Regions from separate parts of the Marinomonas sp. THO17 genome, predicted to be linked through region 2. Evidence: predicted binding sites of a transcription regulator. Region 2 holds the regulator's gene; each other region holds the start of a gene.
The links. The regulator sigma-54, encoded in region 2, starts transcription at its own class of promoters, with help from an activator protein. The targets are predictions, from matches to a motif close to TGGCACNNNNNTTGCTNT.
Positions count from the first base shown of each region.

Region 1: ABXS85_RS05110 (ANTAR domain-containing protein) is a predicted target of sigma-54. The motif match lies at 4,596-4,613, and genes of this name have one in related genera.
Region 3: ABXS85_RS13850 (benzaldehyde dehydrogenase) is a predicted target of sigma-54. The motif match lies at 4,279-4,296, and genes of this name have one in related genera.

Region 1 covers NZ_AP031575.1:1,082,048-1,092,503, reverse strand. Annotated here, with positions in the region: gene ABXS85_RS05125 (type I secretion system permease/ATPase) at 61-2,364, shown strand; gene ABXS85_RS05120 (HlyD family type I secretion periplasmic adaptor subunit) at 2,367-3,695, shown strand; gene ABXS85_RS05115 (response regulator transcription factor) at 3,799-4,434, shown strand; gene ABXS85_RS05110 (ANTAR domain-containing protein) at 4,653-5,258, shown strand; gene ABXS85_RS05105 (CmpA/NrtA family ABC transporter substrate-binding protein) at 5,255-6,457, shown strand; gene ABXS85_RS05100 (CmpA/NrtA family ABC transporter substrate-binding protein) at 6,777-8,186, shown strand; gene ABXS85_RS05095 (ABC transporter permease) at 8,261-9,226, shown strand; gene ABXS85_RS05090 (ABC transporter ATP-binding protein) at 9,237-10,082, shown strand; gene ABXS85_RS05085 (FAD-dependent oxidoreductase) at 10,100-10,456, shown strand, end outside.
Region 2 covers NZ_AP031575.1:198,894-209,349, reverse strand. Annotated here, with positions in the region: gene hisG (ATP phosphoribosyltransferase) at 1-169, opposite strand, end outside; gene murA (UDP-N-acetylglucosamine 1-carboxyvinyltransferase) at 171-1,433, opposite strand; gene ABXS85_RS00920 (BolA/IbaG family iron-sulfur metabolism protein) at 1,460-1,696, opposite strand; gene ABXS85_RS00915 (ABC transporter substrate-binding protein) at 1,938-2,558, opposite strand; gene mlaD (outer membrane lipid asymmetry maintenance protein MlaD) at 2,565-3,026, opposite strand; gene mlaE (lipid asymmetry maintenance ABC transporter permease subunit MlaE) at 3,028-3,810, opposite strand; gene ABXS85_RS00900 (ATP-binding cassette domain-containing protein) at 3,807-4,601, opposite strand; gene ABXS85_RS00895 (calcium/sodium antiporter) at 4,751-5,731, shown strand; gene lptC (LPS export ABC transporter periplasmic protein LptC) at 5,803-6,309, shown strand; gene lptA (lipopolysaccharide transport periplasmic protein LptA) at 6,293-6,799, shown strand; gene lptB (LPS export ABC transporter ATP-binding protein) at 6,803-7,528, shown strand; gene ABXS85_RS00875 (RNA polymerase factor sigma-54) at 7,607-9,091, shown strand; gene ptsN (PTS IIA-like nitrogen regulatory protein PtsN) at 9,107-9,556, shown strand; gene ABXS85_RS00865 (HPr family phosphocarrier protein) at 9,569-9,838, shown strand; gene mgtE (magnesium transporter) at 9,844-10,456, shown strand, end outside.
Region 3 covers NZ_AP031575.1:2,904,714-2,915,169, forward strand. Annotated here, with positions in the region: gene ABXS85_RS13830 (DMT family transporter) at 1-501, shown strand, start outside; gene ABXS85_RS13835 (Crp/Fnr family transcriptional regulator) at 554-1,153, shown strand; gene ABXS85_RS13840 (coniferyl-alcohol dehydrogenase) at 1,447-2,214, shown strand; gene ABXS85_RS13845 (sigma-54-dependent Fis family transcriptional regulator) at 2,327-4,090, opposite strand; gene ABXS85_RS13850 (benzaldehyde dehydrogenase) at 4,354-5,814, shown strand; gene ABXS85_RS13855 (DsbA family oxidoreductase) at 5,915-6,568, opposite strand; gene ABXS85_RS13860 (2OG-Fe(II) oxygenase family protein) at 6,730-7,572, opposite strand; gene ABXS85_RS13865 (hypothetical protein) at 7,668-7,823, opposite strand; gene ABXS85_RS13870 (YqgE/AlgH family protein) at 8,089-8,652, shown strand; gene ruvX (Holliday junction resolvase RuvX) at 8,655-9,113, shown strand; gene pyrR (bifunctional pyr operon transcriptional regulator/uracil phosphoribosyltransferase PyrR) at 9,184-9,681, shown strand; gene ABXS85_RS13885 (aspartate carbamoyltransferase catalytic subunit) at 9,908-10,456, shown strand, end outside.

The DNA of each region.
Region 1 (10,456 bases), 880 kb from region 2:
AGAAATCACATGCCTTTGGTTTTAAATTGTTTTTTTCGTTTACCTTGGAGAAAAAAGAGTATGTCAGACTCTGATCGCTCAGCGCAGGACAATCCTGAGTCATTAAAAGATGAGCATCAAGATGAGAATGTCAGCGGTTCAACTGAATCTGTTCAGACTGGCGTGAAAGCTGAAAGCGAGACTGTCGCAGAAGAAGGTGTGTTAACAAAGACTAAAACATGGCAACCAAATGCCAGTTTGCTGGAATACCCAGATCCTTTACTAGACTGTTTAGTCTTACTGAGTCGCTATTTTAATAATCCTTATACTGCTGATGCTATCGCTGCTGGTTTACCCATTACCGATAATTTTATGACGCCCGAACTTTTTCATCGTGCGTCAAAGCGCATTGGCATCAGTTCAAGATTTGTTAAGCGAAAATTGGCAAAAATCCCCCATATGGTTTTACCTACGGTTTTGTTACTGGAAAACCAAGAAGCTTGTGTTTTGTTGGACATTGATGATGAAAAGGGGGTGGCAAAAATTTTGCGTTCAGAATCGGGGGAAGGTGAGATCAACCTTCCGATTACTGAATTACAAGCCAGTTATACTGGTTATTGCTTCTTTGTTCGTCCTGTCTATCAGTTTGATAAACGTTCGGAAAAGTCTGACGAAGCCAAGCAGAAAAAGAGTCATTGGTTTTGGGGGACGGTACTGAGTTCTTGGCGTATTTACCGAGATGTCTTCATCGCTTCATTGCTCATTAATATGTTTGCTGTGGCCAGTCCCTTGTTTGTCATGAATGTGTATGACCGTGTGGTACCTAATAATGCCTTTGATACCTTATGGGTGTTGGCGATAGGCGCTGCGGCTGTGTATTTGTTTGATTTCTTACTGCGTATGTTACGTGCCTATTTTATTGATATTGCAGGAAAAAAATCTGATATTTTGATTTCCGCAGCGATTTTTTCGCGGGTCAATAACATCACCATGGCCTCAAGGCCGAAGTCAATCGGTGCTTTTGCGAAGAACTTGCAGGAATTCGAGAGCATACGAGATTTTATCACCTCTGCTTCTATTACGACTTTGGTGGATATACCTTTCATGTTTTTGATCGTCTTTGTGATCTGGCTAATTGGTGGTCCTGTGGGTTACATTCCAATTGTCACCATTGTATTGATCCTACTTTATAGTGTGATAGTGCAAGTGCCATTAAAGAGATCCATCGAGGAAAGTCAGAAAACGGCATCGCAGAAAAATGCGGTATTGATTGAAAGTTTGTACAACGCCGAAAGTGTTAAGTTAAACAACGCTGAAGGGGTATTGCAAAAGCAATGGGAAAACGCCGTGGGCAACATTGCCGATTGGGGGGTGAAAACACGTCAGTTGTCACAATCTACCTCTTCTTTTGCTATGGTGGCGCAACAACTAACCACGGTTGTGATCGTCATAGTGGGTGTGTATCAAATTTCCGAAGGCTTGATGAGTATGGGAGCTTTAGTGGCCTCTGTCATGTTAACGGGGCGTGCATTGGGGCCAATGGCGCAAGTGGCCAGTTTGGCAACCCGTTATAATCAAGCTAAGTCGGCCTTTACCTCTCTCAATGAAATTATGTCTTCACCGGTGGAGAACCCAGAAGACACTAAGTTTGTGCACCGTCCAACCTTTAAAGGAGAGTTCCAGTTTGATGCTGTGAATTTTTCCTATCCAGATCAGGATCAAGCGGCTATTACGGACATTAATATCAATATTCGTCAAGGGGAAAAGGTCGCTATTATTGGGCGTATTGGTTCGGGTAAATCCACATTAGGCAAGCTGATGACGGGCTTATACACTCCCAGCAGTGGCGCCATTCGAGTTGATGGTGTGGATCTTCGACAGATTAACCCTACCGATTTACGTCGTAACCTAGGATCGGTGTCGCAGGATGTAAACCTCTTCTATGGCTCCATCAAGGACAATATAGTGATGGGTGCACCTTACATGGAAGATGATGCCATTATTCGAGCGGCGGAATTGTCGGGAGTATCTGAGTTTGCCAATCGACGTTCTAATGGATTGGATAGCCTGGTGGGTGAGCGAGGTGCTTCTTTATCGGGAGGGCAGCGACAGAGTATCGCGATTGCTCGTGCTATGTTATTCGATCCACCGGTGCTGATTCTTGATGAGCCAACAGCGTCTATGGACAACACAACTGAAGCACGCATGAAGCGTCGCTTGATGGAAAGTTTGCGCGATAAAACCTTGATCTTGATTACACACAAAGCGTCCATGTTGGACATGGTGGATCGTATTATTGTGATGGACAATGGTCGTTTAATTGCTGATGGTCCGAAAGAACAAGTACACGAAGCACTGCGCCAAGGTAAGCTTAAGGTTAGTTGATTATGAGTAAGCGCTCAGTAACACAAGGTGACCTTGGTTACCTATCCGATAGAAATGCTGCGTTAATGCTGAGAACCCCTCGGGGGGGACGTATTATCCTTTGGGTGATTTTTTTATTCATCATGACGTCTCTAGTATGGGCCTATTTTACCGCTTTGGATGAAGTGACTGTGGGTGAGGGGACAGTAATTCCTTCCAGTCAGGTGCAGCAAATTCAAAACTTGGAAGGCGGGATCTTAAAAGAAATTAACGTCAAGGTCGGTCAAGTGGTCAATTCAGGTCAGATCCTCATGACTATTGAAAACACTGAAGCCTTGTCTTCTTTGCGGGAGCAGCAGGCAGAATTCATCAACTTGCAAGCCAGAGCGTCACGCTTGCAAGGCGAGTCTGACGGTATGCCGCCAGTGTTTGATGAGGATTTACGCAGCAATTATCCTTCGGTAGTGAATCGAGAGATGGATCTATACGACAACCGTCTAGAGTCATTGCGTACCAATCAAGCAGGTTTTGAGCAGCAAATAGAACAGAAAAAGCAAGAAATCGTTGAACTACAAGCTAAGCTGGACAATCTCAAACAGAGTTATGAATTTTCTAGAGAAGAACTGGCATTAACGCGGCCAGCTTTTGAACAAGGGGCGGTATCGCGGGTTGAACTCTTGCAATTAGAGCGCGAAGTCAACCAACTGCAAGGAGACTTGGAAGCAACTCAGTTAGCGATTCCACGTGCTCGTGCAGCACTTAAAGAAGCGCAAAGTAAGCTAGATGAAAGTGTTGCTAAATTTCGTGCGGATGCACAAGAAGAATTGACCAATGTGCGCAGTAAGTTGGATCAAATTCGCGAAGCCAGCGTGTCTTTGGAGGATAAGGTGTCGCGTACTCAGGTGCGTTCGCCGGTAAAGGGTATTGTTAAACAGATTCAGATTAACACTGTCGGTGGTGTTATCAAGCCAGGTATGAATCTGATGGAGATAGTGCCGATTGAAGACTCTTTATTGATCGAAGCTAAAATACGACCTGAGAACATAGGCTTTATCAAACCAAATCTGCCCGCTGTGGTGAAGTTGTCTGCTTATGACTTTGCTATTTTTGGTGGCTTGGATGGTACGGTTGAAAACATCAGTGCGGATACCATTTTAGACGAAGAGGGTAATAGCTTTTATTTGGTGCGAGTCAGAACTGATAAAAATTTCTTGGGTTCAGCTGATGCACAATTGCCAATCATCCCTGGTATGCAAGCTAGCGTGGATATTATCACGGGGAAAAAGACCCTATTAAATTATCTATTAAAACCCATTTTGAAAGCCAAGCAAAATGCCTTACGTGAACGCTAATTACAAAAAATTGTTTGCCTATTAAAGTGGATAACAAATGTTAACAACCAAATGTTGTCAGCTGGTTAGAATAATATAAATACCTATTGATACGAGTCAGGTTTTGAAAATATTGTGTTGGAATACAGATGAAGCGGTTTGGCAGCACTGGTTAAAAGTAGTGCCAAAAGGTGCTGAATTGGTAAAAGTCATGAATCTGGAGGAGGCACAACAAGCTTTATCCACTTCAAACCAGACATTTCATTATTGTTTTGTATTTTTAGCGGATGTCACTTTTTCTCAGCAGGTTGAAGACGTGGTGCTTTTGAGATCACAATTTGCTTCATTGAAACTGCTTGTTTTTCCCAATCAAGCCAGTCAGCAAGCGGCTTTGCGTATGTTTTCAGTAGGTGTGAATGGTCAATGTGCACCCTATATCGGTCAAGAACAACTTTCATTGGTGATTTCTGTGATTGACTCTGGAGAAATCTGGGGTGGGAAAGCCTTTATTCAGCAATTAATCAGTCAATCTACTGAACAATTGAATGAACCTAGTTTGGACATGAGTGAACTGTCTGAACGTGAAATGGATGTGGTACGTTTGGTGGCCTCGGGATTGTCTAATAAGCAAGTGGCCCATGAAATGGCCATTACAGAAAGAACGGTTAAAGCTCATCTTACTTCAATCTATAAGAAAACGGATACAGGTGATCGTTTGACCTTAGCATTGAAGGCGAAAAGTTACCTAATGGTGCATTAATTTTTCATTTTATCAAGTTTGCACTCTTGCAGCGCTTTTCTGCTTGTTTGGCAAAGTATGATTTTGATTTCAACCTGCTTTTATACATTTAAATATATTCAATCATTTGATTTTTAAGTTATTTCACAGACCCCTTTGTTTTTTAAATCTATGTTCGTTAATGGCGCATATCTTGCTTTATAGCGTTTAAATGAGCTTGTATAAGAAGAGAGTGCACTATGCCTGCGCCCCCACAACAAGAATTGACCGTGATGTTGGTCGATAATGAACCTGCCCGAGCTGCTATTGTTGAGCAAGCCATGTTGGACAGTGGTTATCGTGTTATTCGACGTTTAGAAAATGCCAAACACCTTAGTCAAGCTGTTACGGAATGTCAGCCTGACATGGTGATTATTGATATTGAATCTCCAGATCGCGATATGTTGGAAAACATGTCACGACTCACCCAAGATAATCCCAGACCCATTGTTATGTTTGCCGAGGAAGATGATTCTCGTCATGTGGAGGCGGCCATACGTGCTGGGGTCAGTGCATACGTAGTGGACGGTGTTAATAGTGGTAGTGTGAAAGCCATTTTACAGGTTGCCATTGCGCGTTTTAGAGAATTCCAAGCCTTGCGATCAGAATTGGAAACGGTAAAAACTCAACTTGAAGATCGCAAGTTAATCGAAAAAGCGAAGGGTTTGATCATGAAACATCAACAATGTGATGAGCCTGCTGCCTATCAGGCGCTTAGAAAATTGGCGATGGATCGAAGCCAGCGAATGACGGAAGTGGCTCGAAATATTATTTCGGTAATGGAGATTATGGGAGGGACGAAATGACGTATCCTGATCCTAATGTTACACAGGATATCAATAGGGATATGCAAAGTGTGCGTATTGGTTTTATCCCTCTGATTGATTGTGCCCCTTTTGTCATTGCTAAAGAGAAAGGCTTTTTTGCTCAGCAAGGAGTGGCAGTAGAATTGTCTAAAGAAGCTTCTTGGGCGAGTATTCGCGATAAAGTGACTTTTAATATTCTGCAAGGCGCTCACATGCTTGCTTCCATGCCGATAGCTTCAACCTTGGGTGTCGGCAGTATCAAAACGGCTATGCAAACGGGATTTACCGTCAGTCATAATGGCAATGGTATTACCATAGGTAACGCGCTTTATGAAGCCTTAACGGGCTTTGCTAATAGCACCCAAGACATTCGCAACGGTGTGGCACTTAAACGTTATATTGATGAGCGTAAAGAGCAAGCATCACCATTACGTTTTGCTATTGTTTACCCTTATTCCTCCCATAACTATCAGCTAAGAGATTGGCTAGCGCGTGCGAATATTGATCCTGATCACGACGTGCAATTAGTAGTGATACCGCCCGTACAGATGTTGGCCAGTTTAAAAGCGGGTGAAATCGATGGTTATTGTGTGGGGGAGCCTTGGAATAGCCTAGCGGTTGAGCAGGGTGTTGGCCACATGTTGGTGACTGGGTATGAAATTTGGGGCAGCACGCCAGAAAAAGTATTTGGTGTGAACACGGCTTGGGCAGAGCAAAATGGTGCGACTCATATTGCTATTATAAGAGCATTAGAGTTGGCGTGTGAGTGGGTAGATGAAGTCAGTAATCAGACCGAACTATTAAGCATACTAAGCCATCCTGACTACCTTAATTGCCGGGTAGAGCAGTTGGTGTATGGTTTCAGTGCCATTAAACCCAAAGGTCAGTTTGATTGGCCAATGGAGGCATATCAGCGTTTCTCTGGGCAAGAAATTAATCGACCTTTGCCAAGTTACGCTTTATGGGTCATGGGGCAGATGCATCGCTGGCAACAGCTACCTTTAGCACAGAACATTAATCAATTAGCGGCTCAAGTATATCGTCAAGATATCTATGAAAAAGCGTTGAACATCAGCAGTACCATGGATAATGCTTGGCATTTATCAAGCCAGCAGGAAGCCACTTGGTTAGAAGATGTGGCCGAAGGTCGAGTTGTGTTGCATTCACAAGGGATTTTAAAAGGTTTTAAAGCATTATAAAGGTGCTTTTCATGGTGCGCCATGCTTAAAAAGAGAGCATAAAATTATCTAGGCTGGCAATAGGAAATTATTTCTTTATTAAAAATCCAATAAAATCAATGCTTTGGTTTTATTGGCATAATAAATGCTTCAAGGATAACAAAGTCAAATTAGATAGATTTGCAACATACATCAGGTAACAGTAGCAACGATGCTGCACAGTTACGAACATGATTGATAGCTCGAAGTAGAGTTGTTAAAGAATGGCAAAGGCGCCTATCCATTACAGTAATGTAGTGGGTATGCGCCTTTTTTTTGTGTTTTGAAGCGGAGAGTGACGATGAATTTGAGGTCTTTGGAAACGGTTATGCAATTGCCAAAAGTGGCTGAGTCGGTAAGAAAATCTACGGCGGCTTTGCTATTGGGCTCTTTCTTATTGGCAGGAGCCGCCCATGCAGAATTGGACTATCCTGAAAAAGAAGAATTGAAGTTTGGCTTCATTAAGCTAACGGATATGGCGCCTTTGGCGATTGCTTATGAGAAAGGTTTCTTCGAAGACGAAGGTCTTTACGTTACTTTAGAAGCGCAAGCGAATTGGAAAGTTCTCTTGGATCGTGTAATCGATGGACAGTTGGATGGTGCGCACATGCTGGCGGGTCAACCACTGGGTGCCACTATTGGATATGGTACTAAGGCTCACATTATTACCGCTTTCAGCATGGACTTAAATGGTAACGGTATTACGGTTTCCAATGACGTTTGGGATGAAATGAAAGCGAATATTCCAACTGGAGCCGATGGTAAGCCTGTTCATCCAATCAGTGCCAGTGCGTTGAAGCCGGTTGTTGATCGTTACAACTCTGAAGGTAAGCCATTCAACATGGGTATGGTATTTCCTGTGTCGACGCATAATTATGAATTACGTTACTGGTTAGCCGCTGGTGGTATTCACCCAGGTTACTATGCACCTGCGAAAGGTGATACCAGTGGGCAAATTGATGCAGACGCTTTGCTGTCAGTAACACCACCGCCACAAATGCCAGCCACCATGGAAGCCGGTACTATCTATGGTTACTGTGTTGGTGAACCTTGGAACCAGCAAGCGGTATTCAAAGGCATTGGTGTACCAGTCATTACCGACTACGAGATCTGGAAAAATAACCCAGAGAAAGTGTTTGGTGTGAGTAAAGAGTGGGCTGACGAGTATCCAATTACTCATATTCGAGTGGTGAAAGCCATGATTCGTGCGGCCAAATGGCTGGATGAAAATAACAATGCTAACCGTCCAGAAGCGGTAGAAATTTTGTCACAAAGTCAGTACGTGGGTGCCGATTATGACGTTATTGCCAATAGTATGACAGGTACTTTTGAGTACGAAAAAGGCGATAAGCGTGAAGTGCCAGATTTCAACGTATTCTTCCGTTATAACGCCACTTACCCATACTACAGTGATGCCATTTGGTACCTAACACAAATGCGTCGTTGGGGACAAATTGCAGAACCTAAGTCTGATGAGTGGTTCATGAAAACAGCAAAAGAGGTTTATCGTCCTGATATCTATGCCCAAGCTGCGGAGTCTTTGATTGAAGATGGCTTGATGCAAGCATCCGATTTCCCGGATTTTGCTACGGAAGATGGCTTTAAAGCCCCACAAAGTGAATTTATCGATGGGGTAACGTATGACGGTAAACGTCCAAACGATTATCTGAAGAGCTTTAAAATTGGTCTGAAAGGTGATGACCAAATCTAATAGCTGATAAGCAGTGGGCCTTTTGGCTCACTGCCTTTGGCGAGTGTTTTACAATTAAGGGCAGGAACATGGCTATGTTGGAATTTTCCATCACATCACTTAAAGAAAAGCTGGAACAGGTTTCCCTGAAAAGCATTATTTTGCCAGTGTGTGGCATTTTTGTGTTTATTTTGTTGTGGCAAGTGGGAGCAAGCCGTGTGAATACCTCTTTAGGGGTGTTTCCTGGCCCGACTGTGGTGTATCAGCAATGGGGAAATTTGATTGCTGAGCATCAAGCAGAACGGGAAAAAGAAGAGAAATTTTACCAACGCCAAGAAGATCGAATTGCTAAACGTCAGGCGAAAGACCCTAATTATGTAGGTAAAATTCGTAGTTACACAGGCAAACCGACTTTTTTTGATCAAATATTTACCAGCTTGTATACCGTGTTAGCCGGTTTTGGTTTGGCCTGTATTATTGCTATTCCATTGGGTATCTTGATTGGCCTGAACAATGCGGTTTACAGTGCATTGAACCCAATCATTCAAGTGTTTAAACCTGTCTCACCTCTGGCCTGGCTGCCCTTGGTGACCATGGTGGTGAGTGCGACTTATGTATCGGCAGACCCCATGTTCTCTAAGTCCTTTTTAACCTCCATGTTCACCGTCACCCTATGTTGTATGTGGCCGACCTTGATTAATACGGCTGTAGGGGTGGCTGCGGTGGAAAAAGACTTGCTGAACGTATCAAAAGTGTTGCGACTAGGTTGGTTTACTCATGTTATGAAAATCGTCATTCCCTCTGCTATTCCCTTGATGTTTACAGGCTTACGCTTGTCTCTGGGTATTGCTTGGATGGTACTGATTGCTGCAGAAATGTTGGCGCAGAATCCTGGCTTAGGTAAGTTCGTTTGGGATGAATTCCAAAACGGCAGTTCTAACTCCCTTGGCCGCATTATGGTGGCCGTGTTGATGATAGGTTTCATCGGCTTTTTATTAGACCGAGCCATGTTGATGGTTCAGCGTTTTGTGTCTTGGGATAAGACACAGATTTTACGATAGGAGAATGATCATGGCGACGCATCTAGACATCAGTCAAGTATCCATCGAATTCCCAACACCAAAAGGTTCATTTAAAGCCTTGGATGGGGTGAATTTAAAAATCGCTAAAGGCGAGTTTGTGTCTCTGATTGGCCATTCTGGCTGTGGTAAATCCACTGTTTTGAATATAGTGGCAGGTTTGTATGACGCGACAGAAGGTGGCGTATTACTTGATGGTAAGGAAGTTAAAGGCCCTGGACCAGAACGTGCCGTGGTGTTTCAAAACCACTCTTTGCTGCCTTGGTTAACCTCTTACCAAAATGTTGAGTTGGCGGTGAAGCAAGTTTTTAAAAAGACCAAGTCGAAAAAAGAAATGCACGACTGGATCATGCATAACCTAGATTTGGTGCACATGACACACGCAGCAGATAAGCGTCCAGATGAAATTTCTGGTGGTATGAAGCAACGTGTCGGTATCGCAAGAGCTTTGGCCATGGAGCCAAGTGTGCTCTTAATGGATGAACCTTTTGGTGCCTTAGATGCCTTGACTCGCGCCCATTTGCAAGACTCTCTTATGGAGATCCAAAAAGACTTAAATAACACTGTCATCATGATTACTCACGATGTGGATGAGGCGGTGTTATTGTCTGATCGCATCATCATGATGACCAATGGCCCAGCGGCTACTATTGGCGAAATTTTAGAGGTTGATTTACCACGACCAAGGGATCGCTTGGCTTTGGCGAATGACGCCAAGTATGTGGATTATCGTGCTCAAGTGCTGACCTTCTTGTACGAAAAACAACGTAAAGTTGAACCCATCATTGGTGCAGCTAAAGCCACTAGCCCATCTGCGGCAAAAGTAGCTAACGCGTAACAGGGTAATTGGCCAAAATGCGAGTAGTCATAATCGGTGCAGGAATGGCGGGCAGCAAATTAGCTGAGGAATTGGCTCATAACTCAAACGCTGAGTTTACTATCACCTTGATTGGTGAGGAAGCGAAAGTGGGTTATAACCGCATTATGTTGTCTTCATTGTTGGCACAGGAAATTGGCGACCAAGACATGCCACTGGTGGATCTGGTTAAGATGCAGCAAACCGGCGTCAAGATTCTTGCTGATGACCCTGTGGTGGCAATCGCCAATGAGCGCAAGCAGGTGGTGTTGTCCTCTGGCCGAGTGGTGGAATATGACAAACTGGTGTTCGCGACAGGTTCAAGAGCGAATATTTTGCCTATTGAAGGCGCGAAG
Region 2 (10,456 bases):
CAGTTGCACGCAAAATAACCAATTTAATATGCTGGTGATTGGTATCAAAAATCAGCTTGCGGCTCTTAGTAATGTCCTCTGCGGGAATGATATTAGCCTTTTCCAAAAGCGGTAGGGTTTCGCCCAAAATACGCCCTTTTGAAAGGGCGATGGTTAATGCTTTACTCATATTAATTCAATACTCGCGAAATTTTCGCACCCAAGGCGCCAAACTTTTCCTCAATACATTCATAACCACGGTCAATATGGTAGATACGGTCTATCTTAGTATCGCCCTCTGCAACCAAAGCTGAAAGCACCAAACTTGCCGAAGCCCGAAGATCTGTTGCCATTACTGGCGCGCCTTTTAGCTTGTCACAGCCGCGAATAATGGCCGTATTACCATTCACTTCAATATCCGCTCCCATACGCAACATTTCATCTACGTGCATAAAGCGGTTTTCAAAAATATTCTCAATAACACGACCCACGCCAGTTGCCACTGAGTTTAATGCGACAAATTGCGCTTGCATATCCGTTGGAAAAGCAGGATATGGCGCAGTACTTATATTTACGGCTTTCGGTTGACGGCCTTCCATATCCACTTCAATCCAATCATCACCACAACTCACTTTAGCGCCTGCTTCTTCCAATTTCGATAACACGGCTTCCAGAGATTTCACATCTGTATCAATAACTTTAACCTTGCCACCAGTAATAGCCGCAGCGACCAAAAAAGTACCTGTCTCGATTCTATCAGGCATCACAGGATAGGTAGTGCCATGTAACGCTTCTACGCCATCCACAACAATAGTGTCCGAGCCATGACCCGATATTTTTGCTCCCATGGAAATCAAACACTCAGCCAAATCAACCACTTCAGGTTCACGAGCGGCATTTTCAAGAATGGTTTGACCTTCTGCTAAAGTTGCTGCCATTAGCAAATTTTCTGTACCAGTTACCGTGACCTTATCGAAGAAAATACGAGCACCTTGTAAACGCCCATCAACGGTGGCCACAATATTGCCACCAGTGACATCAATTTTAGCGCCCATGGCTTCTAATCCACGCAAGTGTAAATCCACAGGGCGACTTCCAATTGCACAACCACCCGGCAAAGATACTACGGCACGACCAAAATGACTCACTAATGGCCCTAGTACTAATATGGAAGCTCGCATGGTTTTAACAAGTTCATAAGGCGCTTCACAATTATTCAGTGTAGAGATGTCCAATTGAACACTCATTTTTTCATCAACAACAACACCACACCCCATTGAGCCTAATAGCTCTAACATAGTGGTAATGTCATGCAAATGTGGCAAATTCTTAATAGTAATTAAATCTTTGGTCAGCAAAGTGGCTGCCAAAATTGGAAGCGCAGCATTTTTCGCCCCTGAAGCTCGCACCACACCGTTTAAAGGTGACCCACCAGTAATTAAAAGCTTATCCATACAATCAATCTCTTATAATAATTTCTTTACAGCTTATCTGCTTGCTCTGGCGTGTAAGTTTTCATGGTTACAGCGTGAATAGCACCACTGGCAATGGCGTCTTGTAAATGTGAATACACAAGCTGTTGACGTTTCACCGTCGACAAACCTTCAAATTCACTCGATACAATGACTACTTGAAAATTACAACCTTCTCCCTCCGCTATGACTTCACTATCACGAATAGAAGATTCCAAAAGTGCTTTTACTTCACCTGCGTTCACAGTCGCTCCAATCTAAAAATGTACTTTAATGACGATATTCTACCTTAGTAAAGCCAACTACTTAACACTTTCAACGACTACTAAGAGCAAAAAATTAGTTGTTTTCTAAGATTTTATTCAATGATGACAAATTAACTATGGTTTTTTTTAGGCTTTTAAACAAAGCACACAAAAAAACGGCAATAAAAAATCCGCTTACAACTTTTATAAGCGGATTTTTAAAAGTGAGTCACTATAAATATTATGACTTTTTCGCTAATGAATCCTTCCAAGCAAGAATCGCAGCTTCTATATCATTTCGATTCTGCTCCATCATGACGCCAAATTGCTTACGAAATGTCAGACCAAAATTAATGTTATTAATTGCCACATTACTCAATAACCATTGCTGACTCTTGTTTTGCTCCATGTAGAAGATGATGTTCAGCAGGTTACCATTTTCCATTTGGAAATCTACATTAACTTTGGTTTCACGGCCACGACCTTGAGGTCCTAATGGCAACACATTAATTCGATCAGGGTCTAACTCTAACAATGAAGAACCATAAGTCTGCAGCAAAGTGTCTTTAGTGACGTTAGCAAAACGCTCTCTTTGCTCCGGCGTAGCTCGTCGATAATACTTCCCCATCACCTTACGAGAAAAATCATCAAAATCCACTACGTCTGCTAAAATTCTATCCACCCTGACAGCAAGTTCGTCAGGATTTTTTGCTAAGAAGTCCTTATCTTTTACTATATCATCACGGAATGCATTGACGACTTTCACTACGGCATCCCTTGCACCTTCATTATCATTTGCCCAAACAATTGAGCTCAGCAATAAAGACAAAACAAGACAGGTACCAGTCAGCAGTTTTATCATAATGAATTACTCCGAATCGCCTGAATTAAATAGGAATTGACTGATCAAGTTCTCCAATACTAAAGCAGATTGAGTATCAAAAATTTCTCCACCTTCTGTCAGCATTTTGTCATCCGCACCTATGGTAATACCAAGATACTTCTCACCTAATAAACCACTGGTTAAAATGGCAATCGAACTGTCCTCAGGAATATTATCGACATCGGCATCGATATTCATAGTCACCAACCCCATGTACAAGTCTTTATCAAAAGAGATGGACTCAACAGAACCAACTGTTACACCCGCAATAGTGACCTTTGAACGACTCGTCAAACCGCCAATATCATCAAACCTGGCGACAATTTTGTAAGAATCTTTTTGAGCAGAAAACCCCAAGCCGCTTACTTGCACCGCCAAGTAAACAAAGGCTGCCACTCCCAATACAATAAAACATCCAACTAATAATTCAGTACGCTTACTTCTCATCCTAAAAATCCCCAAACATGGCAGCTGTTAATACAAAATCCAATGCTAAAATCGCCAAAGAACCCAACACCACAGTGCGAGTCGTTGCTTTACCAATACCTTCCGAGGTTGGTACACATTCGTAGCCCTGATAGACCGCAATCCAAGTCACCACGACCGAAAAGAAAAAGGCCTTAATCACGCCATTCATAATATCGGTATCAAAATACACAGACTGCTGCATCAAAGACCAAAATGCGCCGTCATGTACCCCAAGCCAACCAACGGATACCAATAAGCCGCCAATGATACCTGTTGCTGCAAAAATAATACTTAACAAAGGCAAACAGATCACTCCAGCGAGAAAACGTGGTGCAATAATGCGACGCAAAGGGTCAACCCCCATCATCTCATAACTGGATAATTGCTCAGTAGCCTTCATTAAACCAATTTCAGCAGTTAACGAAGAACCGGCTCGGCCTGCGAACAATAGAGCGGTTACAACAGGAGCCAATTCGCGTAATAGAGATAATGCCAACAACTGCCCCACAGCTTCTTCTGAACCAAATTTTGATAAAATACTGTAGCCCTGCAAAGCCAATACCATACCAATAAAGGCACCAGACACCACCACAATCACTAGTGACAACACACCAACAGAGTAAAGCTGTTTTACCAGTAATCGAATTGACTCACTGAAACGAACAGGGACACGAAGCACGCTTTGCGCTAAAAAAAGACCCGCACGCCCAACCGCTTCTAACCAATTCAGAAACCAAGCCCCTAAATGCATCACAAGATTCATATTGATACTCCTTGTGACTGAGTTTGCTCAGGATAATGAAATGGTACGGGACCATCTGGCTCGCCTTTCATAAATTGTTTAACCTGCGGATCTTTGGAAGCGTGAATTTCTTCAGGAGTGCCTTCGGCAATCACTTTACCACCAGCCAAAATACAGACATGGTCAGCAATAGACAGGGATTCTTCAACATCATGAGACACCAACACAGAAGTAATGTTAGCTGCATCGTTTAATTGTCGAATCAATTTAACCAGCACGCCCTTTGAGATAGGGTCTTGACCAGTAAAGGGTTCATCATACATCACCAAGTCCGGATCCAAGGCGATAGCTCTGGCTAATGCTACACGCCTTGCCATACCGCCAGATAATTCAGACGGCATAAGTTGATGCGCGCCACGTAGACCTACACTATGAAGTTTGTCCATGACAATTTCTTGAATACGTTTTTTGTCGAGTTGAGTATGCTCCTCAAGTGGAAAGGCGATGTTTTCTGCCACTGACATATCACTGAACAAGGCACCACTCTGAAAAAGCATGCCCATTTTTTTGCGGACTTTATAAAGCTTCTTACGAGACAAACTATGAACATCTTGTCCATCTACCCATATCTGTCCCTGATCCGGCACCAATTGTGCGGCGATTAATTTCAACAAAGTGGTTTTACCTGTACCACTTGGCCCCATTACAGCAGTTACCTTACCTCTTGGAATGGTCAAAGAGACATTTTTATAGATGGCTCTTTCACCACGATAAAAACTTAACCCTTGCACCTTTATATATGCGTCTTCCACAAATACACCCTTATTCCCTAGCGAATATCGACTGATACTAACACCGCCTTTTCGGAAATAAAATCTCACACCGTGTAAATACAATTTGTTTGCTAGGTCAAGCCTTGAATTTCAATGACAAACCTCATTAAATGGTAGCTCCTGAAATTATGAGTAATTCCTTCATCATGTTGTTGTTTTCTGCTGCCCTGATCACTGGGTTGATTTTTTTGGTTATTAGTTCTGATAAGTTTATTGAAAACTCTGCTTTGGTCGCAGAGAAACTCAATGTAAGCCCCATTATCATAGGCATTACGCTAGTGGCTCTAGGAACCTCGGCACCTGAAATGGTTGTCTCCGCCATTGCATCATTGGATCAGGCTCCTGAAATTGCTGTGGGTAATGTGCTGGGATCTAACATAGCGAACATTGCTTTAGTTTTAGGCGCCACTTTATTGTTTTCGGCCATACCTATCACTGCGGGCATTGCCACCAAAGAAGTCCCTCTTGTATTAGGCATAACACTTCTAACAGGGCTATTAATTCACGACCAACACCTCAGCTTTCTAGACGGTGTTATCTTAGTAGCTGCGTTTATAGTGATTTTGTTTTTGCTACTAAAAGGCAGTAAAGATTTGTCCAACGAACTAACAGAAGAACTTCCGGAAGATGATGGAAGCGCTATCGGACACTCACTATTCATTGCGATCTTGGGTCTTGCAGTTTTAATTGGCAGTTCCAAGTTATTGGTGTGGGGCGCCATAGGAATCGCCACTCAACTTGGAGTCAGTGAATTGGTAATAGGTTTAACCATTGTTGCCATTGGCACCAGTCTACCGGAATTAGCAGCCTCCATCAGTAGTGTGCGCAAAGGACATCACGATATCGCCATCGGCAATATCTTAGGTTCTAACATATTCAATTTAGCAACGGTATTACCCTTGCCTGCTCTGATAGCACCAGGCGTGCTAGATCACAGTATTTTAACTCGTGATTATCCATGGACACTTTTTTTAACACTGGCTTTGGTCATTGCCATTTTTGTCTTCAAGCGCACTAAGAGTAATAGCATTCCAAAATGGCTAGGACTACCACTACTGATCGCTTACGCTTTATACTTGTACATTCTAGGTACAGGTGGCCCAGCTTAATGACAACAAACAAAACATTTAAAGGTCTACGCAATATACTGATAATCGTTCTATTGTGCGCCATTATTACAATGCTAATTTGGTACAAAAATCTACCCCATACCAATTTAGTTGAGTCTGAGTCATTAAGTAGTACTCCAGATTATTTTATCACTCAGGTTGTCGCGCTGAGATATGATGCGCAAGGAAACCTGATTGAGCGAATCAATGCCGAGCAAACCCTACACTACATCCAAACGTCACGTACCTTATTGGAGAATCCAAATATAGATAGGTATTCTATATCTGGTAGTTGGCACGCTCACGCTTCGCAAGGCACTATTGAGGATGGTAGTAACGACATTTTGCTGTCGCGTAATGCAGAAGCGGTAAAAAAATATAAGCAATCAGAAGATGTGATTTTGCATGCAGACACTATTCATTATTTAGACCAAGATAAATCATTAACCAGCCAAGGAGATGCAATTCTTATCTCTTCTCAAGGCAAAACTTCTGCAGGCAAAATTATTACTTATATCAATTCTGAAGAAGTCGTTATGACAGGATCAGTACGAGGAAATTATGAAACAACTCACTAAATTATCTGGTTTAATTACTCTGATAACATTAAGTCAATACAGCCTTGCTCTACCTAACGACATTGAAAAACCACTAGAGATTCAAGCAGACGAAGCTTCCTTTGACCAAAATACAGGGCAAGCAATTTACAAAGGGAACGTCATTGTTAAACAAGGTTCGATTGAAATTCAAGCCCAGTATTTAAAAGTAATGAGCAACCCTGAAACTCGACAATTCAGTAGTTTAGAGGCTTCCGGCACTCCAGCTAAATTCAGCCAGCAAATAGACTGGAGTGGTAATATCGTTATCAGCAAAGGCAATGAAATTCATTACTCCACAGATGAAGGTAAACTTGAAATCATTGGTGAGGGCTACCTAAGTCGAATGCAAAACTCCATCTCTGCAGACTATATTTTATACATGATCAATGACGGCACATTCAGCGCTGAGAAAAAAGATTCCGGTCGTGTATCTATGACCTTACAACCACAAACAAGCAAGGCAAACTAATTCATGGCTCGACTGGAAGCAAAACACCTAGCTAAAAGTTACAAAAAACGCCCTGTTGTGAAGGATGTCTCCGTTGCTGTTGAATCGGGTCAAGCCGTTGGCTTGCTAGGCCCAAATGGCGCGGGTAAAACGACATGTTTTTATATGATAGTCGGTATGGTTGCCAATGATGCTGGGGGAATTTTTATCGACGACCAGGACATTACTCAAGATGCCATGCATGTACGAGCCCAAAAAGGGGTGGGATATTTGCCGCAAGAGGCCTCTATTTTCAGAAAAATGTCCGTTGAAGACAATATTTCAGCCATTTTAGAAACCCGTAAAGAACTGTCTAAAACTGAGCAGAAAGAACGTCTAGAATCATTGCTGGAAGAATTCAACATCACTCATATTCGTAAAAATTTAGGCATGGCCCTTTCTGGTGGCGAACGGCGTAGAGTTGAAATTGCACGTGCTTTGGCAATGAATCCTAAATTCATATTATTAGACGAACCTTTCGCAGGGGTTGATCCAATTTCTGTAGGCGATATAAAGCTGATTATTAAACATTTACAAGACAACGGCATTGGCGTTTTAATTACCGACCACAATGTAAGGGAAACGCTGGATATTTGTGACAAAGCTTACATTGTAGGCAATGGTTACATCATAGCTTCTGGTGATGCCAGTGAAGTAATTAACAACGAACAAGTAAAAAAAGTCTATTTAGGCGACGACTTCCGCCTGTAACCCCTTATCATTGTTGTAGAAAGGGAGTAGTATGCATAACTCGTTCCAATTATTTATTAAATCAGACAGAGTTGCTCCATGAAGCAGTCTTTACAGCTAAAGCTCGGTCAACAATTAACCATGACCCCGCAGTTGCAACAAGCCATTCGCTTGCTGCAACTTTCGACATTGGATTTAAAACAAGAAATTCATGAATTCCTTGAATCCAATCCTTTGCTGGAATTAGATGACGACGACTTAACCGCCATCGACTTACCAGCCAGCATTGAATCTAAAGTCGAAAACGATACAAGCAAAGAAAAGGCAAACAGTGAGTCAGCCGAAGAAGCCCGATTAGAATCAGAATGGACGGAAAGTATCCCAGAAGAGTTGTCAATTGATAGCAACTGGGATGATACCTATCAAAGCTCAGCCGCAGTAAGCGATGTGACTAGCTTCGATAATGAAATGGACTTTGAGAGTCGTAATGCTCCAGCAGAGAGTATTCAAGACCATTTAATTTGGCAGCTCAATCTTACTCACATGTCAGACCGTGACTTGGAGATTGCTTACGCGATTGTTGATTGCGTTCAGCCTGACGGTTATCTGAGCATGCCATTAGAAGACATTCTAGAATCTCTCACAGGTGATCTAGAAGACCTTGAACTGGATGAAATCCAAGCTGTTCAGCACAGATTACAACGCTTTGATCCGGTCGGCGTATGCTCTATTGATTTACGGGATTGTCTGCTAGTGCAATTAGAAGCTTTCCAAGACCACCCTTTATTCAGAAGCACACAAAACTTGATCAGCCATTATTTAAATCTGCTAGGCAGTCGAGATTTTGTGCAGTTAAGCCGTAAAACCAAGCTTAAAGACGAAGCGCTTAAAGAAGTTATTCACCTTATCCAACAACTCAATCCGCGCCCAGGTTCCGCCATTGATGAAGACGACACGGATTATGTCATACCAGATGTGTCAGTTAAAAAGCGTAACGGCATTTGGCAAGTCGAATTGAATAATGACGCTTTACCGCCGATCAAGATTAACGAAACCTATTCTGCGATGGCCAACACGGCCTCTACAGCAGAAGATGTAAGCTACATCAAAAATTCCTTACAAGAAGCTAAATGGTTTATGAAGAGTTTACAAAGTCGTAATGAAACTCTGCTAAAAGTAGCCAGCTGTATTGTGAGTCGCCAGATTGATTTCTTCGAACTTGGCGAAGAAGCCATGAAACCTATGGTATTACATGATGTTGCCGAAGAAGTAGGCATGCATGAATCAACTATTTCTCGTGTCACTACACAAAAATACATGCATACACCAAAAGGCATTTTTGAATTGAAATACTTCTTTTCAAGCCATGTTAATACTGCGTCAGGCGGTGAATGTTCTTCTACCGCCATACGCGCTATGATTAAAAAATTGGTTGCTGATGAACCTGCTAAGAAACCACTTAGTGATAATAAATTAGCAACCATCTTGGCGGACCAAGGCATTCAAGTAGCAAGACGCACCGTTGCCAAATATCGTGAGGCGATGAATATACCGCCTTCCAATGAACGAAAAAGATTGATTTAACAGGTATTAAGTATCATGCCATTAAATTCACTATTAAAAGCCGATCTGGTGCTTGCTAAACAAGACATTGTTAGTAAAAAACGGGTTCTTGAAAGTTTGGCGGAGATCACTTCTAACCGCCTACACTGTGATAATGAAGCTGTCTATGACGCCTTGTTGGCACGTGAAAAATTAGGTAGCACCGGCATAGGCAATGGCATTGCCATCCCGCATTGCCGTCTAGAATCTGCCAATCGTACGGCCGTTGTTGTTATGTCACTACAAAGCCCCATTGACTTTGACTCTGTCGACAAACAGAGTGTTGACTTGATCTTCGCCTTAATTGTGCCACCTCACGAATGCGATCAACACTTATCGACTCTAGCGCAAATTGCTGAATTGGCGCAGTCACCTGACGCACTAGCAGAACTTCGTAACGCAAAAACCAATGAAGAGTTATACACTAGCTTTGAATCTTTAATATAAGGATGAGACAGCATGCAGGAAGAATCCATTACTATTATCAACAAGCTTGGCCTGCATGCCCGCGCAGCAGGCAAGCTGGTTGAAACCACATCACGTTTCTCATGTGACATCACCATTGAGAAGGACGGTCGTAATGTTGACGGCAAAAGCATCATGGCAATGATGATGTTGGCGGCAGGCAAAGGTACTGAAATCACTGTTAAAACCAATGGAGAAGATGAGGAAGAAGCGATTAAAGCCGTCTTGGCTTTGATTAATGATCGTTTTGGTGAAGACGAGTAGTTTCCATGTCTGAAAAAACGTTAAGCCATCTGCAGACCGTTAGTGAGTCCCTTGAGTCTGGGGCAACTATGCAGACGCGATACCTGCTTAACGGCGCCCTACCTGCACAAGATGTAGCCCGTTTACTCGAATCTTCCCCCCCAAAAGAGCGTAAATTACTTTGGGAGTTAATTGACTCTAAAAACGAGGGGGAAGTACTTCAATATCTAAGTGAAGACATAGGTGTCCAGTTCCTAAAAGAAATGGATACTGAGCGCTTGGTTGCAGTATCAGAACATTTTGAAAGTGATGACCTTGCCGACTTATTACAACACTTACCTGAAACGGTCGTAAAAGAAGTTCTTGCGTCTATGACGGCGCAAGACAGAACCCGTGTCGAAACCCTACTGAGCTACTCTGAGGATTCAGCGGGTGGCTTGATGAACACGGACACCATCACCATTCGTCCGAACATCACTGTGGATATCGTATTCCGCTATTTACGTCGTCACAATACCTTACCAGATATGACGGATAACCTGTTGGTCGTTAGCCGTTCAGATCGCTTATTGGGTACACTAACGTTAACCAAACTCTTAGTGAGTGATCCTGACGACACAGTACGCGACATCATGGAAA
Region 3 (10,456 bases), 1.2 Mb from region 2:
TTAGTGTTGTTGGCGACACAAGGAAGTGGACCGTTTGTTTGGCACAAAGGTGACTATATTTTTCTTGCAGCCTCTGTTTTATTGGCCTTTCATGTGGTGTCGGTACAAAAATGGGGGAAATCCGTCGAGGCATTTGAAGGCGCCTTTCTGATCATGTTGTTTGGTTCTATATGGTTATTGCCCATTGTCTTGTGGTGGGGCGATCTGGCTAATGTGGCTTGGGGACAGCTAGGCTTTTGGCTAAACGCTTTATATCTCACGATTTTCACCACTCTGTTTACCTTTATGCTGCAACAGATATTGGTGCGTCGTGTGGGAGCGAATCGCATACTGGCTGCGTCTTATACTATTCCTGTTTGGGTTGCAGTTTATTTAGTCTTGACGACTTGGAACTGGTCTTTGCTACTGAATATGGGGTTTGCATTGGGGCTGGTGTGTTTGCTAGTGGCTTTGTATTTGATTGATCAACAAACTAAAATCAAACCATTGGTAGAAGGGTAAACTTTTATCTAATCATATTAGCCTAATGATATTTAGACGCAGTGGAAAGGGTATGGACAAGGCGCAACTAGAGATCGAGTTTCAACGTCACTTTACTGAGCAGGGTTTTGAGATCGATTGGCAAAGACTGTCTTTGCCGATGAGCTTTCATGCTGTGGCAAAAGGGGATTTTCTGTTTCGCCAAGGGGACTATGCTCAACGACTTTTCTTTTTGCATAAAGGTCTGGTGCGTTATGTGAAGATTTCCCAAGATGGCAAAGAATTTACTAAGGCCTTTGTACGAGCACCTAAGATTATTGGTTCCACTCGTGCAATGGTTGAAAACTCGGTGACCTTATTTGGTATACAAGCCTTACAGGATTGCGTAATTAGCTCTTATGATTGGCAAGAGTTTTATACTCAGATGCATCAAGACTTAGGTTTTTTGACCTATTACAGTCATTTCATGGAACAAATTTTTCTCACCAAAGACACGCGAGAAAGTGCCTTTGTTGAACACTCAGCAGAACGTCGTTATTTGGATTTTTGTGTTGAATATCCAGATTTAAAAGACACCATTCCTCAACAACAAATTGCCTCTTATTTAGGCATTACCCCTGTGGCATTAAGTCGTATTCGGCAGCGTCTGAAATTACAAGCACAAAGTGAATGACTAAGAGCGGTTGTCTTTTTCTTTTCTATATGATGAAGATCGACTGTCGATACTTTGATGGTTTTTCATCATATCGTTAAATTTTAATGACTATGTCCTTTCAGTATTCCGTGATTAATCAATTAAGTCGCTTAGATAAAATCAATTAAATCAATAATATAGTTTTTCATTTATGTCTCGCTCAGCATTTTTAGTCTTGTGGGCATGGTCCGTGCAATTCCTTTTCATCTATGACGGCGTTAGGTCGTGTCATTGATTTGCGATTTGAACAATAAAAATAAGGAGAAATCTATATGTCATTAGCCAACAAAACGATTGTGATTACTGGTGTGTCTTCTGGTATCGGCGCTGATGTTGCCAAGTTTGCTCGCCATCAAGGGGCGAGAGTGATTGGTATGGATAGAAACCCTGCTAGTTTGTCTTTGGACGATTTCATTCAGGTTGATCTGGGCGACATTAGCGCTATTGATCAAGCCATTGCGCACTTGCCTGAACAAATTGACGCTTTGTGCAATATTGCTGGTGTTCCGGGTACTGCAGAAGCAGAATTGGTAGGACGAGTTAATTATCTTGGCTTACGTTATTTGACTGAGTCCCTATTACCGCGTTTTAGCCAAGGAGCCAGTGTCGTCAACGTGGCGTCTATTTTAGGGGCGGAATGGCCAGAGCGTTTAACAGAACATAAAGCCTTGGCTGCGACCAAAGACTATCATGCAGGTGCCGAATGGTTAGCACAGCATCCTGTAGAGCAAGACACTTGCTATCAGTATTTTAAAGAAGCGCTTATTGTTTGGACCACACAACAAGCTCTGCCTTGGTTTAGAGATCATGGCGTGCGTATGAATTGTGTGGCGCCAGGCCCTGTTATGACTCCCATTTTAGGGGATTTTGTCAGCATGTTAGGGGAAGAAAGAGTACAAGCCGATGCTGATCGAATGTTGCGTCCTGCTTTTTCTGATGAAGTGGCGGATGTCATTACCTTTCTATGTTCGGAGCAAGCTCGATGGATTTGTGGTGCGAATATTCCTGTTGATGGAGGCTTGGCGTCTACCTACATTTAACTGCACACCTGGGTCTATGTTGAATAACAGCACACTTGGGTCTATGTTGAATAACAGCACACTTGGGTCTATGTTGAATAACAGCAAACTTGGGTCTATGTTGAAGAAGAAATCAGGGAGCGGATTTCTTCTTCAAACGATAGGCCAGTTGCGGTCTAGTCAGGCCAACCTTTCGTGCGGCTTCAGATAAGTTGCCTTGCGCCAATTCCACTGCCGTCTGTAGCAAATGATTTTCCAATTCTTCTAATGCTAGGTTACCTTGTCCCTCGGCAAATTGCTTAATCTGTTCTCCTAAATTGTCATTGGATACAGGTTTATTTGTTTGGCTAAGAGTGCCTTTTTGATTAACAGAATAAATGACTTCCTCTGGTATGCTTTCATTGCGAAACACATGATGAAGCTCGATTAGCTCATTTTCTTCTGCGGCAATCACGCCTCGTTCGATGAGATTTTGCAATTCGCGAATGTTACCCGGGAAGTCATAGTTGAATAAGCCACGTCGTGCATTCTGAGTGAAGCCTGTGGGGGATTTGTTATGTTGTTGGCAAAAGTAGCGATAAAAATGATTTACCAGCAAGGGGATGTCTGCTTTACGTTCTCGTAATGGTGGCAAATGAATAGGGAAGACATTTAGGCGAAAGAATAAATCTTCCCTAAATTCACCACGTTTGACCGCCTCTCGCAGATCGACATTGGTGGCAGCCACAACACGAACATTGACTTTTATAGGTGCTATGCCGCCCACCCGTTCAATTTCCTTTTCTTGTAAAGCGCGCAGTAATTTACTCTGCCCAGCAAGATTTAAGGTGCCGATTTCGTCGAGAAATAAGGTGCCATTGTTGGCTCTTTCGAAACGTCCTGGGCGGCTGTGCGAGGCTCCAGTATAAGCGCCTTTTTCTACGCCAAATAGCTCGGATTCTAATAAGTTTTCAGGTAGCGCCGCGCAGTTAAAGGCAACAAAGGGACCTTCTCTTTTGCTGAATTTGTGTAGCATACTGGCGAACAGTTCTTTACCGACGCCTGATTCCCCTGTAAATAACACAGTTGCGTTGGTGGGAGCCACTTTTTGTAAGGCATGATTGGCTGCGGTGAAGGTGGCTGATACGCCTATCATTGACGTTTCCTGACTTTCTTCTAGGTTGTCATCTGGTGAGGCTGTGTCAGCAGAAGCGGGATTTTTATTTGTCGTTGCTCTTGTATTGAGAAAGCGGATGTCTTCATCGACACTGTCCCATAGTTCAACGGATTTTCCAACAACACGACATACAGAATGCCCCATACACTGACATTCGACCTCACGAAAGACAACCAGTGAGCCGACTAAGCCAGATACATATCCGATAGCGTAACCAAGTTCCATCCAGCATACCGGCGAACTGCCGAAGCCATATGTGGCAATGTGCTCTTCTACTTCAGCACTGTGATGCCAGATAAATTCCCCATCATATAAACCTTTTTCGGTATCGAATTCAAAATGTAGGGTTTCTACTTTCACCAATCCTTCTAAACCATGAAGATGGGTGCCTGCTTCAAAGATGGCAGCTGCTTGTGCATCTGGCCAACGTTGGCGGATTAATTCAGCATCTCTAATGCCGGAAAGGTAACCTGTTCTGGTTAAAATATCGCGAGACTTGTCTAACCCAAGAGAATCAATCAGTTCTTGGCGTAACAAGCCAAATGAAGAGGTATGCAGGAGAATCATACGTTCTTCTTCTAGCCATATGCGTCCATCTCCAGGGGAAAAATACAGACATTCTGTTAGATCATCTATAGAAGGATATTGATGCGACGCCAATTCCTTTGAACTGCCTTTGAGTAAAACAGTATCGTCGTTTTTTGCCATGTCGGCCAATGAAATGCGAGAAGGATGCGTCATACTATGCTGTCTCAATTTGCCCTGATGAAATGGTTAAGCGTTTTTCTTAGTCTGAATGTTTTTTCATCATATGGTCAACTGTTTGCTTCATCCATTTTTTGCGACACCCCATTCGATTTTTGATTTTTAAGAGAAAAATTATTGAGAATCAGTTAATTATGTAAATAGCAATCAAGGAATTGAGTAAGCGGCATGAGGATTGCTCTGTCAGGCTAATCCATTTATTGGAGATCAAATAAAAATAAGACTTAGGAGAACATTTTATGTCTAACTCTGTATTAACATCACAAAAATGGTCAGGTCACTTTTTTAATGGTGATTGGGTTGCGGCGAAACAATCACAAGATGTCATTGAACCTGCAACTGGTGAGGCAATGAGCCAAGTGGGCATGGCGACAGCAGACGATATTTATCTAGCTTGCCAGCAAGCCAGCAAAGCCCAAAAAGAATGGCTGTCTGTACCACCAAGAGATAAGTCGGCAATGTTTCACAAGGCGGCGCAATTCCTACAGGAAAATTTCGATGATTTAGCCTTATATATTGCACGTGAAACGGGTGGTATTGTTCCTAAAGGTATGCATGAAGTGAAAGAAGCGATTGTCATTCTTCAGCTTGCAGCCAACATGACGTTGGAACCAAACGGTCTTACCTTACCTTCGACACCAGAACGCCAATCTTATGCGAAGCGTCAACCTTTAGGTGTCGTGGGGGTTATTTCTCCTTTTAATTTCCCACTTATCTTGTCTATTCGTTCTATTGCTCCAGCGTTAGCTACAGGTAATGCTGTGGTCACTAAGCCAGACCCACAAACACCAGTGACAGGCGGATTTATCTTAGCAATGGCTTTGGAAGCAGCAGGCTTTCCTAAAGGATTGTTGCAAGTTTTGCCAGGTGGTGTGGAAGCGGGTGAAGCACTTTGTGCCGCTCCTGAAGTGCAAATGGTGGCCTTTACTGGTTCCACAGCAGCGGGTCGTAAAGTGGGTGAAGCTTGTGGTCGTAACCTGAAAAAAGTTTCTTTAGAGTTGGGCGGTAAAAGCTCGCTAATCGTGTTGGAAGATGCGGATCTTGATGTGGCTGCGAGTAATATTGCATGGGGAGCTTACTTCCATCAAGGCCAAATCTGTATGGCATCTGGACGTATTCTTGTTCAGCAAAGTGTGGCTGAAGCATTGACGGCAAAAATTGTCGAGAAAGCCAAGCATTTGCCAGTGGGGAATCCTGCTACCAGTGAAGTGGCAATTGGACCTATTATCAATCCTCGTCAGTTAGAGAGGGTACATGCCATAGTGCAAGATACAGTGGCGGCAGGTGCGAAGCTAGAAGCTGGTGGTACCCATGAAGGGCCATTTTACCAGCCAACGGTATTGAGTGGTGTAAAACCTGGCATGCGCTCATTCGATGAAGAAATTTTTGGTCCAGTTGTGAATATCGTGACGTTTGACAAAGATGAGGACGCCATTGAGTTAGCCAATAACACAGAATATGGCTTAGCTGGTGCCGTGATTTCGAATAACTTGTCTCGTGCTCAGGCGATTGGTGCGCAATTGCATGTTGGTCTGTTGCATATTAACGACCAAACCGTGAACGATGAGTGCATTAACCCATTTGGTGGCTGTGGTGCTTCAGGTAATGGCAGCGCAGTGTGTGGCCCTGCAGACTGGGATTTGTATACTCACTGGCAGTGGATGACGGTAAAAGCCAGTGCGACGCCTTATCCATTCTAGGATGCCTTAACCATGTTAAATAGTTACTGAGCTGATAGACTTGTTCTGGTAACAAAATGCCCCGCACCTGCGGGGCATTTTTATGTCTTTGCCAAGTGTTTTATACGCTTTCTTTTGCCATGATTTCTTCTAATGCGTCTTTAAATATCTCTGCCGGCTGTCCGCCGGAAATCGCGTATTTATTATTGATGATTAGGGTTGGAACAGATTGAACGCCATTTTGTTGCCAGAAGGTTTCTTGTTCACGTACTTCGCTGGCATACAACTGACCTTCTAATACGGCTTTGGCTTCCGTTAAATCTAAATCCACACTGGCAGCTAGATTGGCTAGCACAGTGTAATCACTCACGTCTTGGTTGTGAGTAAAGTGTGCCTTAAACAGCGCTGCTTTTAGCTCCGCTTGCTTGCCTTGAATGCCTGCCCAATGAAGTAGGCGATGCGCATCAAACGAATTATACATGCGGCTGTCGTTGGTAAAATTGAAATCAAAGTCCACTTCTTGACCACGGGCTTTGATCATGGCGCGGTTTTGGTCGGATTCTTGTTCAGTGATGCCATATTTTTCAATAATATGTTCTTGGATATTTTGTCCTTCTGGCGGCATATTGGGATTCAATTCAAATGGCTGGAAGGAAATATCTACCGTTACAGAATCATCAAGCTGCGCTAGAGCTTTGTTTAAATTACCCAAACCCACTACGCACCAAGGACACATGATGTCTGAGACAAATTGGATATTAAGATTGCTGCTCATAATTGGATACCTAAAAAATGAATATTAAGAAGGTGCTATGGGCATTTTTAATAAATTAAAGGTAACTCGCTTAAAGAACGGATAATATGCGCAGAATTTGCACCCTTTTACAAAAAGAAAAGGACTTGTTCCTTGTCTGTTATGGAACAAGCCCTCATGGTTTAAATGACACCCAACTCTACAAGGCGTTCATGTAAGTAGCTTTGTGCCGTATAGCGATCGGATAATACGACTTCCGGTTTCGGGTGAAGGAATAGTGGTAAAGAAATACGTGATTTGGTTTTATCCGATCCTTCTGGATTGATTACTCGATGAGACGTGGAAGGAAAGTAACCGCCTGAAGCTTCTTGCAACATATCCCCTATATTGATGATTAGAGTGCCAAAATCACAGGGTACGTCCATCCAAGAGCCATCTTTGGCTTTGACTTGAAGGCCAGGCTCATTTGCCGATGGTAGAACAGTCAATAAGTTAATGTCTTCGTGGGCGCCAGCACGAATGGCACCGAGCTCTTCATCACCTTTCAAAGGAGGATAATGTAAGACACGTAGCAGGGTTTGATCGCTGTTTTCCACCATGCTGGAAAGAGACTGGGTGTAGTTTTTCGCAACGTCCGCAGGGGTGTGCGACTCGACCCATGACAGTAGTTCCGCAGCTAAGCTATTGGCTTCACTGTAATATTGGGCGAGCAAGGCTTTTTTGTCCGCTGGGCATTGACCCCAAGGGTAATAATGGAAATACTCCTTGATGTCTTTTTTAGTATGGCCTTTGGCCGTTTCAGAAACGTCAGCAGGGAAGAATCCGTCTTGAGTGCCTTTGTTATAAACAAAGTTTTGCTTGTCTTCACTGTTAAAAAAAGCTTGCCATTCTTGGTAGATCGCGCTGACAAGGGATTGTTGGATTGGGTGGTTTTTCAGTACCCCGAAGCCTGTTTCGTGCAGAGATTTAACGAAGTCTTGTTGTGCAGTAGGGCTAGTGTAGTCGATTGCTTTTAATGTCGTCATTGTGTTCTTTCACCATAAGTATTGAGTTGTTTGTTATTGTAGGCTGACACCAAAGTGGGGCAGCATTGAACAAAAAAATCGCAATATGGTAGGGACTAGGAAGACCAACCACTATGGAAAAAGTAGCGTAAATCTATGCTTTCCGCTTGATAATGTAATGACCAATTCATCAAACTTGCCGTTTTTAAACAAAGGTATGCCGGCTCATGTTCAGCAATAACCTGTTCAAAATGTGATGATGGCAATGACATTTGTTTTGAACCTATTAAGAAAACTTCATTAACAAAAGTGTTTGTGCCAACTAGTGTACTAACTGAGCGGGCAGTTTTGAAGGGATTTGGTAACAAAATGTGACTAACTCTAGGTAAATTCGAACTTTGTCCTATACTGACTGAAAGCAGCGACTGAATTTTGCCCGTTTTCTTTGCTCTTCTGTTTGTGTTCTTTTGCCAGGCTGGCGCAGGTTTTTTTTATTTTTAAATTGCGATTTCATTCCAGTTATAGAGGGCTATTGTTATGACTTTATTCGATTCATTTAAAAACCATTTTTTGATCTCAATGCCGCATCTCGATGACCCGCATTTTGAACATACTGTCGTGTACCTTTGTGAACATACGCCAGTTGGTGCTATGGGGATTATCATAAATCGACCTTCGAATATTGAGTTTCGGGAATTGGCAAAGCATTTAGCAATGACAATTGAAGATCCCAAGTTAATTACTGAGCCGATTTACACAGGTGGGCCAGTGGAAGCCGAGCGTGGTTTCATTTTGCACACAGCGGATAAAGAATGGGGTAATACGCTTAAGGTAACATCACAGGTGTCTTTATCGGCTTCGTTGAAAGCTTTGGAAGACATTGCTAAAGGCAAAGGTCCAAACGCCTTTTTGGTCACCTTGGGATGTGCTGGCTGGGATGCTGGACAGTTAGAGGCTGAGATTGCGAATAATGATTGGCTGGTATGTGAGGCGGATTTAGACGTATTATTTAATACCCCAAGTGAGTTGCAGTTTAGCGCGGCAACCAAAGTGCTGGGTATTGATATGACAAAGCTTTCACCAGATATAGGGCACAGTTAAAAATGACACAACAGTCGTCATCAGGAGAAACAGTAAAGCCCAATACGACACAGTCCGTATTGGGCTTTGATTTTGGTACCACACGAATTGGTGTGGCAATTGGGCAAAGTCTGACCGGTACTGCTCAGCCATTGTCACCAGTTAAAGCACAAGACGGTATACCAAATTGGCAAACGATAGAAAAAATTTTTACAGAATGGCAGCCTGATGCTGTAGTGGTTGGTTTGCCTTTGGATATGGACGGTACGGAAAATGAGATGTGTCTAAGAGCGCGTAAATTTGCCAGACGACTTCATGGTCGTTTTAATTTGCCTTATCACATGATGGATGAAAGATTGTCTTCTTATGAAGCAAAAGGTCAGGTCATTGCCGACGGCGGCAAGCGTAATTTTAAAGAGAACTCTGTGGACGGCTTGGCCGCTAAGATGATTTTGGAAACCTGGTTTGCTGAACAGTATTAACGTCTGTCAGACAGAGGTATGATAAGTCCAGACAATTAATCTAGGTAAATTTAAGCAGGTTAAACAAACAATGAAATTAGAGCTAGAGTCGTCACTTGCTAGGATGAGAACACAGTTGGCAAGCTATTGTCAGGAGAAAAGCATCAGCGATGCTATTGTGGTAGGTATTCACACTGGTGGCGTATGGGTTGCTGAGCAAATTATGTCGGCTGTACCGACAAAAGAGCCGCTGGCAACATTAGACATTACTTTCTATCGAGACGATTTTACTCGCGCAGGTCTCAATCCCAAGGTGAATCAAACATCCTTGCCCGCTATTGAAGACCGCCATGTGATTTTAGTGGACGATGTGCTGATGTCAGGGCGTACCATTCGTGCTGCGATGAATGAGATATTCGATTTTGGTCGTCCAGCCAGCATTAGTTTGGCTATCTTGTATGATCTTGGTCAACATGAGTTACCGATTGCGGCGGATATTGTGGGAGAAAACTTGACGCTTAATCCTGAGCAAAGGGTTAAGTTAATTGGCCCACAACCGCTTGCAGTTTCTGTGATTGAGACGGATTAATCTGCTTTTAAGGCTTTATTTTTTGGTGAACAAATACGACAATTAGTGTATGGATAAGTTTTATGAAAAAGTAACCAGCCGTATCTTGTGTCATCGAATCACAGGCGGTCTTGTTATTTGAAGTTATTAATGCCCGGTTACAGTCATTGTACCGGGCATTTTCTTATCAACCTAATTGATTCAAAGAGAAAGACATAAGGTCTTTGTAGCTTAAGGAAAGCAAACCATGATGCGATCCGAACCACGGGCATTACAATTAAACGATGACGGTCAGTTAAAGCACTTTCTAACACTAGACGGTCTCGATAAAACCATTCTTACGGAAATTCTTGACCGCGCCGACTCTTTTTTGACCATGGGGGAACAGTCCGTTAAAAAAGTACCTCTATTGCGAGGACGTACAGTGGTCAACCTGTTCTTCGAAAATTCTACTCGTACACGTACTACCTTTGAACTTGCCGCCAAGCGTTTGTCAGCAGACGTGATTAACCTCAATATTGAAACCTCCGCAACCTCAAAAGGTGAGTCTCTTCTGGATACCTTACAAAACCTAGAAGCCATGCAGAGTGATATGTTTGTGGTACGTCATTCCGATAGCGGTGCGGCACATTTTATTGCCGAGCATTGTACTCCTAATGTGGCCATTATTAATGCGGGTGATGGCCGTCATGCTCACCCGACACAAGCTATGCTAGATATGCTGACCATACGTCGTCACAAAGGCCAATTTACTGGTTTAAAGGTGGCTATTGTTGGTGATATTTTGCATTCTCGT